Linked DNA regions of Telluria mixta. The protein of the gene in region 2 interacts with the protein of the main gene of each other region in a pairwise test. Links are inferred from orthologs where the notes say so. Each region holds a gene or a part of one and is shown on either strand. Other genes may lie near its edges.

Evidence for each region.
Region 1: the proteins of P0M04_RS01120 (region 2) and clpB interact in binary tests that used the Escherichia coli proteins (3 or more experiments, as listed by UniProt). The link is inferred for Telluria mixta from one-to-one orthologs.

What each region holds. Positions count from the first base shown.
Region 1 is NZ_CP119520.1:4,266,489-4,271,343, forward strand. The notes cover bases 210-3,327. They hold clpB (ATP-dependent chaperone ClpB), read left to right. Parts: upstream 210-514; coding sequence 515-3,127; downstream 3,128-3,327. Other genes in these bases: P0M04_RS19080 (voltage-gated chloride channel family protein), read right to left, coding at 210-396; P0M04_RS19090 (FxDxF family PEP-CTERM protein), read right to left, coding at 3,180-3,327. In the rest of the region: more of P0M04_RS19080, read right to left, coding at 1-209; more of P0M04_RS19090, read right to left, coding at 3,328-3,758; P0M04_RS19095 (PEP-CTERM sorting domain-containing protein), read right to left, coding at 3,954-4,802. UniProt on the Escherichia coli protein: Part of a stress-induced multi-chaperone system, it is involved in the recovery of the cell from heat-induced damage, in cooperation with DnaK, DnaJ and GrpE. Acts before DnaK, in the processing of protein aggregates.
Region 2 is NZ_CP119520.1:240,805-246,729, reverse strand. The notes cover bases 1,336-4,244. They hold P0M04_RS01120 (sulfurtransferase TusA family protein), read left to right. Parts: upstream 1,336-2,630; coding sequence 2,631-2,858; downstream 2,859-4,244. Other genes in these bases: P0M04_RS01110 (electron transfer flavoprotein subunit alpha/FixB family protein), read left to right, coding at 3,828-4,244; P0M04_RS01115 (electron transfer flavoprotein subunit beta/FixA family protein), read left to right, coding at 3,062-3,811; alaS (alanine--tRNA ligase), read left to right, coding at 1,336-2,319. In the rest of the region: more of alaS, read left to right, coding at 1-1,335; more of P0M04_RS01110, read left to right, coding at 4,245-4,760; P0M04_RS01105 (acyl-CoA dehydrogenase), read left to right, coding at 4,851-5,925. UniProt on the Escherichia coli protein: Involved in thiosulfate metabolism.

The DNA of each region.
Region 1 (4,855 bases), 4.0 Mb from region 2 along the record:
CTGGTCCGCGAGCGCGCCGCCCATTTGCACGGCCGTGCCCTCGCGCCCGACCGAGGCGCCGAACAGGTGCGAGATCACAGTGCCGCCCAGCACGAGCGGCGCCATGCGCAGCGGAATCACCTTTTTCGGGTCGTGGATCTCGTCGATCAGCAGGTTGTTGCCGGCCTCGACCGAGCTGCCGAAGCGCAGGTACAGCCAGCCGACGGCGAACCCGGCCAGCGGCAGCAGCGCGATCAGCCAGCGGTGAGCGTTGCGCGTCCCGGTCGCCAGTTCGAGCGCGAACAGGAAGAAGGCGGAGGCGGACCCGGACAGCAGTCCGACGGCGAGGGCGAGCAGCAGCCATTTCCCCATGTAGGGCAGCAGGCGACGTTGCTCGGACAAGAATGAATGTTCCATGGTGGACATTTTATCCCAGCACGATTTGCCACCCCAGCCGTGTATTCACATCTTGAAAAGTCGCTACGGCATCCCTAACTTGATGTCAATCCAAAATCCAACCCACAGGGATCAAAACATGCGACAAGATAAATTGACGACCAAGCTCCAGGAAGCGCTCGCCGACGCGCAGAGCCTGGCGGTCGGCAACGACAACCAGTACATCGAACCCGTCCACCTGCTGGCTGCGCTGCTGGGCCAGAGCGACGGCAGCGCGCGCTCGCTGCTGCAGCGGGCCGGCGTCAATGTGGGCAGCCTGCAGACGGCGCTGCGCTCGGCGTTCGACCGCCTGCCGAAAGTGCACGGCACGGGCGGCGACGTACAGGTCGGCCGCGAGCTCGTCGCGCTGCTGAACCTGGCCGACCGCGAATCGCAGAAGCGTGGCGACCAGTTCCTGTCGAGCGAAATGGTGCTGCTCGCCTTTACGGAAGATAAGTCCGAAGCCGGCCGCCTGGCCCGCGAAAACGGTCTCGCCCGCAAGGCGCTCGAATCGGCCATCCAGGCCGTGCGCGGCGGCGAATCCGTGAATTCCCAGGATGCCGAAGGCCAGCGCGAAGCGCTCAAGAAATACACGCTCGACCTGACGGAACGGGCCCGCAACGGCAAGCTCGACCCGGTGATCGGCCGCGACGACGAGATCCGCCGCGCCATCCAGGTGCTGCAGCGCCGTACCAAGAACAACCCCGTGCTGATCGGCGAACCCGGCGTCGGCAAGACGGCGATCGTGGAGGGGCTGGCACAGCGCATCGTCAACGGCGAAGTACCCGATTCGCTGAAAGGCAAGCGCGTGCTGTCGCTCGACATGGCCGCGCTGCTCGCGGGCGCCAAGTTCCGCGGCGAGTTCGAGGAACGCCTGAAAGCCGTGCTGAAGGAACTGGCGCAGGACGAGGGCATGACGATCGTCTTCATCGACGAGATCCACACGATGGTCGGCGCCGGCAAGGCCGAAGGCGCAATGGATGCGGGCAACATGCTGAAGCCGGCACTGGCGCGCGGCGAGCTGCACTGCATCGGCGCGACCACGCTGGACGAGTACCGCAAGTACGTCGAGAAGGATGCCGCGCTGGAGCGCCGCTTCCAGAAGATCATCGTCGACGAGCCGAGCGTGGAGGCGACCATCGCCATCCTCCGTGGCCTGCAGGAGAAGTACGAACTGCACCACAAGGTGGAGATCACGGACCCGGCGATCATCGCCGCGGCCGAGCTGTCGCACCGGTACATCACCGACCGCTTCCTGCCGGACAAGGCCATCGACCTGATCGACGAGGCAGCCTCGAAGATCAAGATCGAGATCGACTCGAAGCCGGAAGTGATGGACAAGCTCGACCGTCGACTGATCCAGCTGAAGATCGAGCGCGAAGCCGTCAAGAAGGAAACGGACGAGGCGTCGCAGCGCCGCCTGGAGCTGATCAACGACGAGATCGTCCGCCTGGAGCGCGAGTACAACGACTACGAGGAAATCCTCAAATCCGAGAAGGCGGCCGTGCAGGGCACGACGCACATCAAGGAAGAGATCGAGCGTATCCGCCTGCAGATGGATGAAGCGAAGCGCCAGAGCAACTGGCAGAAGGTATCGGAGCTGCAGTACGGCCGCCTGCCGGAGCTCGAGAAACAGCTGAAGGATGCCGAGGCTGCGGGCGAGCAACCGGAAGATGCGAACGGTAAACCGCGCCTGCTGCGCACGCAGGTCGGTGCCGAGGAAATCGCGGAAGTCGTGTCGCGCGCGACCGGCATCCCCGTCGCCCGCATGATGCAGGGCGAACGCGACAAGCTGCTGCACATCGAAGAGAAGCTGCATGAGCGCGTGGTGGGGCAGGACGAGGCGATCGAGGCCGTGTCCGATGCGATCCGCCGCTCGCGTGCGGGTCTCGCGGATCCGAACCGTCCGTACGGCTCGTTCATGTTCCTGGGCCCGACGGGTGTCGGCAAGACCGAGCTGTGCAAGGCGCTGGCGAACTTCCTGTTCGATACGGAAGACGCGCTGATCCGCATCGACATGAGCGAGTTCATGGAGAAGCATTCCGTGGCCCGCCTGATCGGCGCGCCGCCGGGCTATGTCGGCTACGAGGAGGGCGGCTACCTGACGGAAGCCGTGCGCCGCAAGCCGTACAGCGTGATCCTGCTGGACGAGATCGAGAAGGCGCATCCGGACGTGTTCAACGTCCTGCTGCAGGTGCTCGACGACGGCCGCATGACGGACGGCCAGGGCCGCACGGTGGACTTCAAGAACACCGTGATCGTGATGACGTCGAACCTGGGTTCGCACAAGATCCAGTCGATGGACAGCGACGATCCGGCCGTCGTGAAGCTGGCGGTGATGGCCGAGGTCCGCGGACACTTCCGCCCCGAGTTCATCAACCGCATCGACGAGATCGTCGTGTTCCATGCGCTGGACGAGAAGAACATCGGCGCGATCGCGAAGATCCAGCTGAAGAGCCTGGAGCAGCGTCTCGAGAAGATGGAAATGGCGCTCGACATCAGCGACGAGGCCTTGCAGAAGATCGCGGAAGCGGGCTTCGATCCGGTGTATGGCGCGCGTCCGCTCAAGCGCGCGATCCAGCAGCAGATCGAGAATCCGCTGTCGAAGGACATCCTGGCGGGCCGCTTCGGACCGAAGGATACGATCCGCGTCGGCGTGCGCGGCGGCCAGCTGGTGTTCGGCGAAGAGCCGGCCGTCGAGCTGGCGAAGTAAGCTGTCGTTGGAATGGAAACGCCCTGTCGGCCAGCGCCGGCAGGGCGTTTTTTTACGCGCGCTTGCGGCGCGCCATGACGCCGAGCAGGCCCAGGCCGCCGAGCATCAGCGCGTACGTCTGCGGTTCCGGCACGGCGGAGACCACGAGATGTTCGCCCATCAGGCTGCCGACCTTTTTATTGCCGTCCGCGCCGAACATGGTGAGCTTGAGCTGGGGCGACGTCGGGTCGACATTGTCGCCGGAGAAGGTGAACTGGAACACCATGTCGTCCGTCAGGGCGAGGCGCGCGCCCGAATAGCACAGCGAGCTGCCGGCATGGCTGCCGCCGGTGCAGCCGTTTGCGTTCAACTCCTTGCTGGACAGCGTCCAGTTCGCCGCGCCGCCCGGTGCGGCCGTCAGCGACACGCTGTCGAAGCTGCCGAGGTCCTTCAGTTGCAGGGCACCGAGGGAGGTGGCACCGGCCCAGCTGCCGGTCGGGGCGGCGGCGTCGACCTCGAGGGTCAGCACGTTGCCGGACCAGGATGACGTAAAGTCGACGCCCTGGAATTCGATCGTGCCGGCCTGGGCTGATGCGAGCGCGCCGGCGCCCAGCAGCGCCGCCAGCAGGGTAGTGCGGATGCGTGATGTCATGTTCTCTCCTTCTCCACGAAATGCAAGAACCCGACGGCTCGCGTCCTGCGAGACCGCCGGGCACATACGGATCAGATCCGTGCCGCAAGGGTAGAAGGGGGGGGCGATATGGCTCTGTTAGCCGACTAACTCATCGGTTGTAACAACAACGCCCCGCCGGGCGCTTGGCCGGGCGGGGCGTTTGGGGGATTGCGTTCAGCGCGGGCGGCGGCGCAGCACGAAGCCCATCAGGCCCAGGCCGCCCAGCAGCAGGGCGATGCTCTCCGGTTCCGGCACGTGCGTCGAGGCGGCGGCGTTGCCGGACGGCGTTTGCACGACGTCGGGCCCCTTGACGGGCAGTGTCGACGGCAGGTCTTCCTGCGGCGGCACGGCGGCCGGCGTGTCGGATGGGGAGGCGATGTCGGGCGTGCCGGTCGGCGTTTTGGTGTCGGCCGTCGTGTTGGTTTGCGTGCCAGTGGACGTGGTCGGGGTCTCAGGGATCACCGGAACGACCGGCGTGACCGGAACGACCGGCGTGACGGGCGCGGCCGGGGTCGATGGAGTCGTGGTCGTCGGCGATGCCGGCAGGACCTGCGACAGCAGCGAGCCCACCTTGGTGCCCTGGGCGTTGACGAACTCGACCTTCACGTGCGGCTCGTTCGTCGCGACGCTGGCGCCGTTGAACGTGAATTTGAACACCATGTCGTCGGCCAGCGCGATCTGCTGGCCGTAGAAGCACATGCGGCTGCCGGCCGCGCCGTTGCTGGTGCCGGAGCAGCCGGACGCTTTCAGCTCGGAGGTCGACAGTTTCCACGCATCCGTTCCGCCCGGCCCGCCGCTCACGCTCACGCTGCTGTAAGTGCCCACGCCCTTGATCGCCAGCGCGGCCAGTCCCGTGGCGCCGCTCCATCCGCCGCTGCGCTTGGCGGCGTCGATTTCCAGCGAGAGCACATTGCCGCTCCAGCTCGACGTGAAGGTCACGCCATCCAGGGTCAGGACGCCGGCGTGGGCCGTCATCGTCATTGCGCCCAGCAGGGCGGCAAGTGCGGTCAGTCGCAGTTTCATCGGTTATCGCTTTCGGGAATGCGGCAAAGTTGCTGTTTGGAATGTATTGATGG
Region 2 (5,925 bases):
TACTTCAAGCGCGACGCCATCCACTTTGCCTGGGAACTGCTGACCAAGGTCTATAACCTGCCGGCAGAAAAGCTGACCATCACCGTCTACTTCGAGGACGACGAGGCGTACGGCATCTGGGCCAATGAGATCGGCGTGCCGACCGAGCGCATCATCCGCATCGGCGACAACAAGGGCGCGCGCTACGCATCGGACAACTTCTGGCAGATGGCCGACACCGGCCCCTGCGGTCCGTGCACGGAAATCTTCTACGACCACGGCGCCGAGATCTGGGGCGGTCCTCCGGGCTCGCCGGAAGAAGACGGCGACCGCTTCATCGAGATCTGGAACCTCGTGTTTATGCAGTTCAACCGCGATGAACAGGGCGTCCTGACCCCGCTGCCGAAGCCGTCGATCGACACCGGCATGGGCCTGGAGCGCCTGGCTGCCGTGCTGCAGCACGTGCACTCGAACTACGAGATCGACCTGTTCCAGAACCTGATCAAGGCCGCCGCCCGCGAAACCGGCGCGACCGACCTCGCGAACAACTCGCTGAAGGTCATCGCCGACCACATCCGCGCAGCGAGCTTCATGATCGTCGACGGCATCATCCCGAGCAGCGAAGGCCACGGCTACGTCCTGCGCCGCATCATCCGCCGCGCGCTGCGTCATGGCCACAAGCTGGGCCAGACCAAGCCGTTCTTCTACAAGCTCGTGGAAGACCTTGACATCGAGATGGGCGCCGCGTACCCGGAACTGCACGACGCCAAAGAGCGCGTGATGCAGACCCTGAAGGCCGAGGAAGAGCGCTTCGGCGAGACCCTCGAGCACGGCATGAAGATCCTGGAAGCGCAGCTGGCCAAGGATCCGCAGAACCTGGACGGCGGCACCGCGTTCACCCTGTACGACACCTACGGCTTCCCGCTGGACCTGACCGCGGACATCTGCCGCGAGCGCGGCATCAAGCTGGACGAGGAAGGCTTCGCTGCCGCCATGGAGCAGCAGAAGAAGACCGCCCGCGCCGCCGGCAAGTTCAAGATGGCCGCCAACGTGGAGTATTCGGGCGAGAAGACGACCTTCGTCGGCTACGACGCCCTCGTGCACAACAGCCGCGTGCTCGCGCTGTACGCGGGCGGCGCGCCCGTGCAGGAACTGAAGGCGGGCCAGGACGGCATCGTCGTGCTGGACACGACCCCGTTCTACGCCGAGTCCGGCGGCCAGGTGGGCGACAAGGGCCTGCTGAAAGCGCAGGGCGGCGTGTTCGAAGTGGAAGACACGCTGAAGATCCAGGCGGAAGTGTTCGGCCACCACGGCGTGCTGCAGTCGGGCTCGCTGAAAGTCGGCGACATGGTCGACGCGCAAGTCGATGAGGTGAAGCGCGCCCGCACCATCCGCAACCACTCGGCGACGCACCTGATGCACAAGGCCCTGCGCGAAGTGCTGGGCGGCCACGTGCAGCAGAAGGGCTCGCTGGTCGATCCGGACAAGACCCGCTTCGACTTCAGCCACAACGCCCCGCTGACGGCGGAACAGATCGCCCAGGTGGAAACCATCGTGAATCGCGAAATTCTCGAGAATCACGCGACCCAGGCCCAGCACATGTCGATGGACGACGCGATCAAGCATGGCGCCATGGCTCTGTTCGGCGAGAAATACGGCGACACCGTGCGCGTGCTGGACATCGGCTCCTCGAAGGAACTGTGCGGCGGCGTGCACGTCACCCGCACGGGCGACATCGGCCTGTTCAAGATCGTGTCCGAATCGGGCGTGGCCGCCGGCATCCGCCGCGTGGAAGCCGTGACGGGCGAGGGTGCTCTGGCTCTGGTGCAATCGATCAACCGCAAGCTGAATGAAGCAGCCGGCGCGCTGAAGACGAGCCCGGACGAGCTGCCGTCGCGCATCGCCCAGGTGCAGGACCAGGTCAAGTCGCTGGAGAAGGAAATCGCCGCGCTGAAGTCGAAGCTGGCTGCGGGCCAGGGCGACGAGCTGGTGACGAAGGCCATCGACGTGAACGGCATCAAGGTGCTGGCCGCCACGATGGAAGGCGCCGACGTCGCGGGCCTGCGCGAAACGATGGACAAGCTGAAGGACAAGCTCGGAACGGCCGCCATCGTGCTGGCGTCTGTGCTGGAGGGCAAGGTCAGCCTGATCGCCGGCGTCACCGCTGACGCGACGTCCAGGGTCAAGGCGGGCGATCTCGTCAACTTCGTCGCCAAGCAGGTGGGCGGCAAGGGCGGCGGCCGTCCGGACATGGCCCAGGCGGGCGGTACCGATCCTGCCGCGCTGCCGCAGGCGCTGGCGGGCGTTGCCGGCTGGGTCGGCGAGCGCGTGTCTGCGTAACCGTTGTAACCGTGCCGCCGCAATGTTCTCGTTGTGGTGGCACATGTGCTCAATCTGCGTATGATTTGAGCTGAATCAACGGTAGTTTCGGTTGAACATAAGGGCGGCAAACCGCCGCCCTACATCCCTCCAATTCGGTCGTCCCCATCGAATCTCTATCTGCCTGTCAAGTAATTGCCGTTGTTACAACGCAACACGGATACCAAATTTTGGTGCGGCGCGTCATAATGGGCTAATTGGAGTACTATCGGGGCCATGCCCTACCAACTAGCAGGCAATCGATGAGCGAAACCATAATCGACACCGGCACCATCGAGGTCCAGAAGGACCTGGATGCGCGTGGCTTGAATTGCCCGCTGCCGATCCTCAAGGCCAAGAAGGCCCTCGCGGAACTGGCCAGTGGCGAGGTGCTGCGCATCGTCGCCACCGACACCGGTTCGGTACGCGACTTCCAGGCATTCGCCAAGCAGACGGGCAATGCCCTGCTGGCGCACACCCACATCAACGGCGAATTCACGTTCTGGCTGCGCCGGAAATAACCACAGCCTTCCCCTGATCGCCCGGTCCGCCGGGCATCCCATACCTCACCCGTAAGGAAACCCGTCAACGCACAATCAAGTACGATTAGGGCATTTCCTCTAACCGAAAAACGCACGATCGTGCTTTAATTCTGACCTGAACGGAATTTGCTTTTATAATTCGGATCATTTTTAGTCTTTCACCCATTTTTCAAAGGCACACTATGAAAGTCCTGGTACCCGTCAAACGCGTGGTCGACTACAACGTCAAGGTCCGCGTCAAGTCCGACGGCAGCGGCGTCGATATCGCCAACGTCAAGATGTCGATGAACCCGTTCGACGAGATCGCGGTGGAAGAAGCCACGCGCCTGAAGGAAGCCGGCAAGGTCACCGAGATCGTGGCCGTGACCTGCGGCGTGGCCCAGGCCCAGGAAACCCTGCGTACCGCGATGGCGATCGGCGCCGACCGCGGCGTGCTGGTCGAGACCGGTGCCGAGATCGAGCCGCTGGGCGTTGCCAAGGTACTGAAGGCGCTGGCCGTCGAAGAGCAGCCGCAGCTGATCATCCTGGGCAAGCAGGCGATCGACGACGATTCGAACCAGACCGGCCAGATGCTGGCTGCGCTGCTGGGCTGGCCGCAGGCGACGTTCGCGTCGAAAGTCGTGCTGGAAGACGGCAAGGTCACCGTGACCCGCGAAGTGGACGGCGGCCTGGAAACCGTGGCGCTGAGCCTGCCGGCCATCGTCACCACCGACCTGCGCCTGAACGAGCCGCGCTACGTCACGCTGCCGAACATCATGAAGGCCAAGAAAAAGCCGCTGACGACCGTCAAGCCGGAAGACCTGGGCGTCGACGTCACGCCGCGCCTGAAGACCGTCAAGGTCGCCGAGCCGGCCAAGCGTTCCGCCGGCGTCAAAGTGCCCGATGTGGCGACCCTCGTTGCGAAGCTGCGCACCGAAGCCAAAGTCATCTAATTAAGGAATTTCATCCATGGTCGCACTCGTCATTGCTGAACACGACAACGCCCACCTGAAGGCTGTCACCCTGAACACCGTCACCGCAGCCGCGCAATGCGGCGGTGACGTCCACATCCTCGTCGCCGGCAGCGGTTGCGGCGCCGTCGCGGAAGCGGCCGCCAAGGTCGCGGGCGTAGCGAAAGTGCTGGTCGCCGACGCGCCGCAATTCGCCGACGGCCTCGCCGAGAACGTCGCCGAGCAGATCCTGGCCGTCGCAGGCAACTACTCGCACATCCTGGCCCCGGCTTCGGCCTTCGGCAAGAACGTGCTGCCGCGCGTGGCCGCCAAGCTGGACGTCGCCCAGATCTCGGAAATCACCAAGGTCGACGCGCCCGACACGTTCGAGCGTCCGATCTACGCCGGTAACGCCATCGCCACCGTGCAGTCGACCGACAACGTGAAAGTCATCACCGTGCGCGGCACCGGCTTCGATGCCGCAGCAAGCGAAGGCGGTTCGGCCGCCGTCGAAACCGTCGCCGCCGTCGCGGACTCGGGCAAATCGTCGTTCGTCGGCCGCGAGCTGGCCAAGTCGGACCGTCCGGAACTGACCGGCGCCAAGGTCGTCGTGTCCGGCGGCCGCGGCATGGGCTCGGGCGACAACTTCAAGATCCTGGAGCCGCTGGCCGACAAGCTGGGCGCCGCGATGGGCGCATCGCGCGCCGCCGTCGACGCGGGCTACGTGCCGAACGACTGGCAGGTGGGCCAGACCGGCAAGATCGTCGCGCCGCAGCTGTACATCGCCGTCGGTATCTCGGGCGCGATCCAGCACCTGGCCGGCATGAAGGATTCGAAAACCATCGTCGCCATCAACAAGGATCCGGAAGCGCCGATCTTCTCGGTGGCCGACTACGGCATCGTGGGCGACCTGTTCGAAGTCGTGCCGGCCCTGGTCAAAGAACTGGGCTAACCACGTCGTACCCCAAGGGCGGGAACCCTCCCGCCTTTTTTGCGGCCGGCGATTGACGTATACGTAAATCGAGAAAACTAGGAGACTGCGGTGACCTATAACGCCCCACTGAAGGACATGCTGTTCGTCGTGAACGAACTGGCCAACCTGTCCGAGATCAATCAACTGCCCGGCTGCGAAGACGCAACGCCCGACACCGTCGAAGCCGTGCTGGAAGAGAACGCGAAGTTCTGCGGCGAAGTCGTCGCTCCCCTGAATCACCCGGGCGACAAGGAGCCGAGCTACTGGCACGACGGCCAGGTCACGACGTCGAAAGGCTTCAAGGAAGCGTTCCGCGGTTTCGCGGATGCCGGCTGGCAGGGCGTCCAGCACCCGGCCGAATTCGGCGGCCAGGGCCTGCCCAAGCTCGTCGCGACGCCGTGCATCGAGATGCTCAACAGCGCGAACATCGCGTTCGCCCTCGTCGGCCTGCTGACGGACGGGGCCATCGAAGCGCTGCTGACCGCCGGCACCGCCGAGCAGAAGACGCGTTTCATCGAACCGCTCATCAGCGGCAAGTGGACCGGCACGATGAACCTGACGGAGCCGCAGGCCGGTTCCGACCTCGCCGCCGTGCGCACGCGCGCCGTGCCGCAGGGCGATGGCACTTATAAAATTTTCGGCACCAAGATCTTCATCACCTACGGTGAGCACGACATGGCCGAGAACATCATCCACCTCGTGCTGGCGCGCACGCCGGACGCGCCCCCGGGCGTGAAGGGCATCTCCCTGTTCATCGTGCCGAAGTTCATGGTCAATGACGACGGTTCGCTGGGCGAGCGTAACGACGTGCACTGCGTGTCGATCGAGCACAAGCTGGGCATCAAGGCGAGCCCTACCGCGGTGCTGCAGTTCGGCGACCATGGCGGCGCGATCGGCACGCTCGTGGGCGAAGAGAACCGCGGCCTCGAATACATGTTCATCATGATGAACGCGGCCCGTTTCGGCGTCGGCCTGCAGGGCATCGGCCTCGCCGAGCGCGCGTACCAGCAGGCCGTCGCGTTCGCGAAGGAGCGCGTGCAGTCGCGCGCCGTCGAAGGTTCCGCAGGTCCGGTCGCCGTCATCCACCATCCGGACGTGCGCCGCATGCTGATGTCGATGCGCGCACAGACGGAAGCGGCGCGCG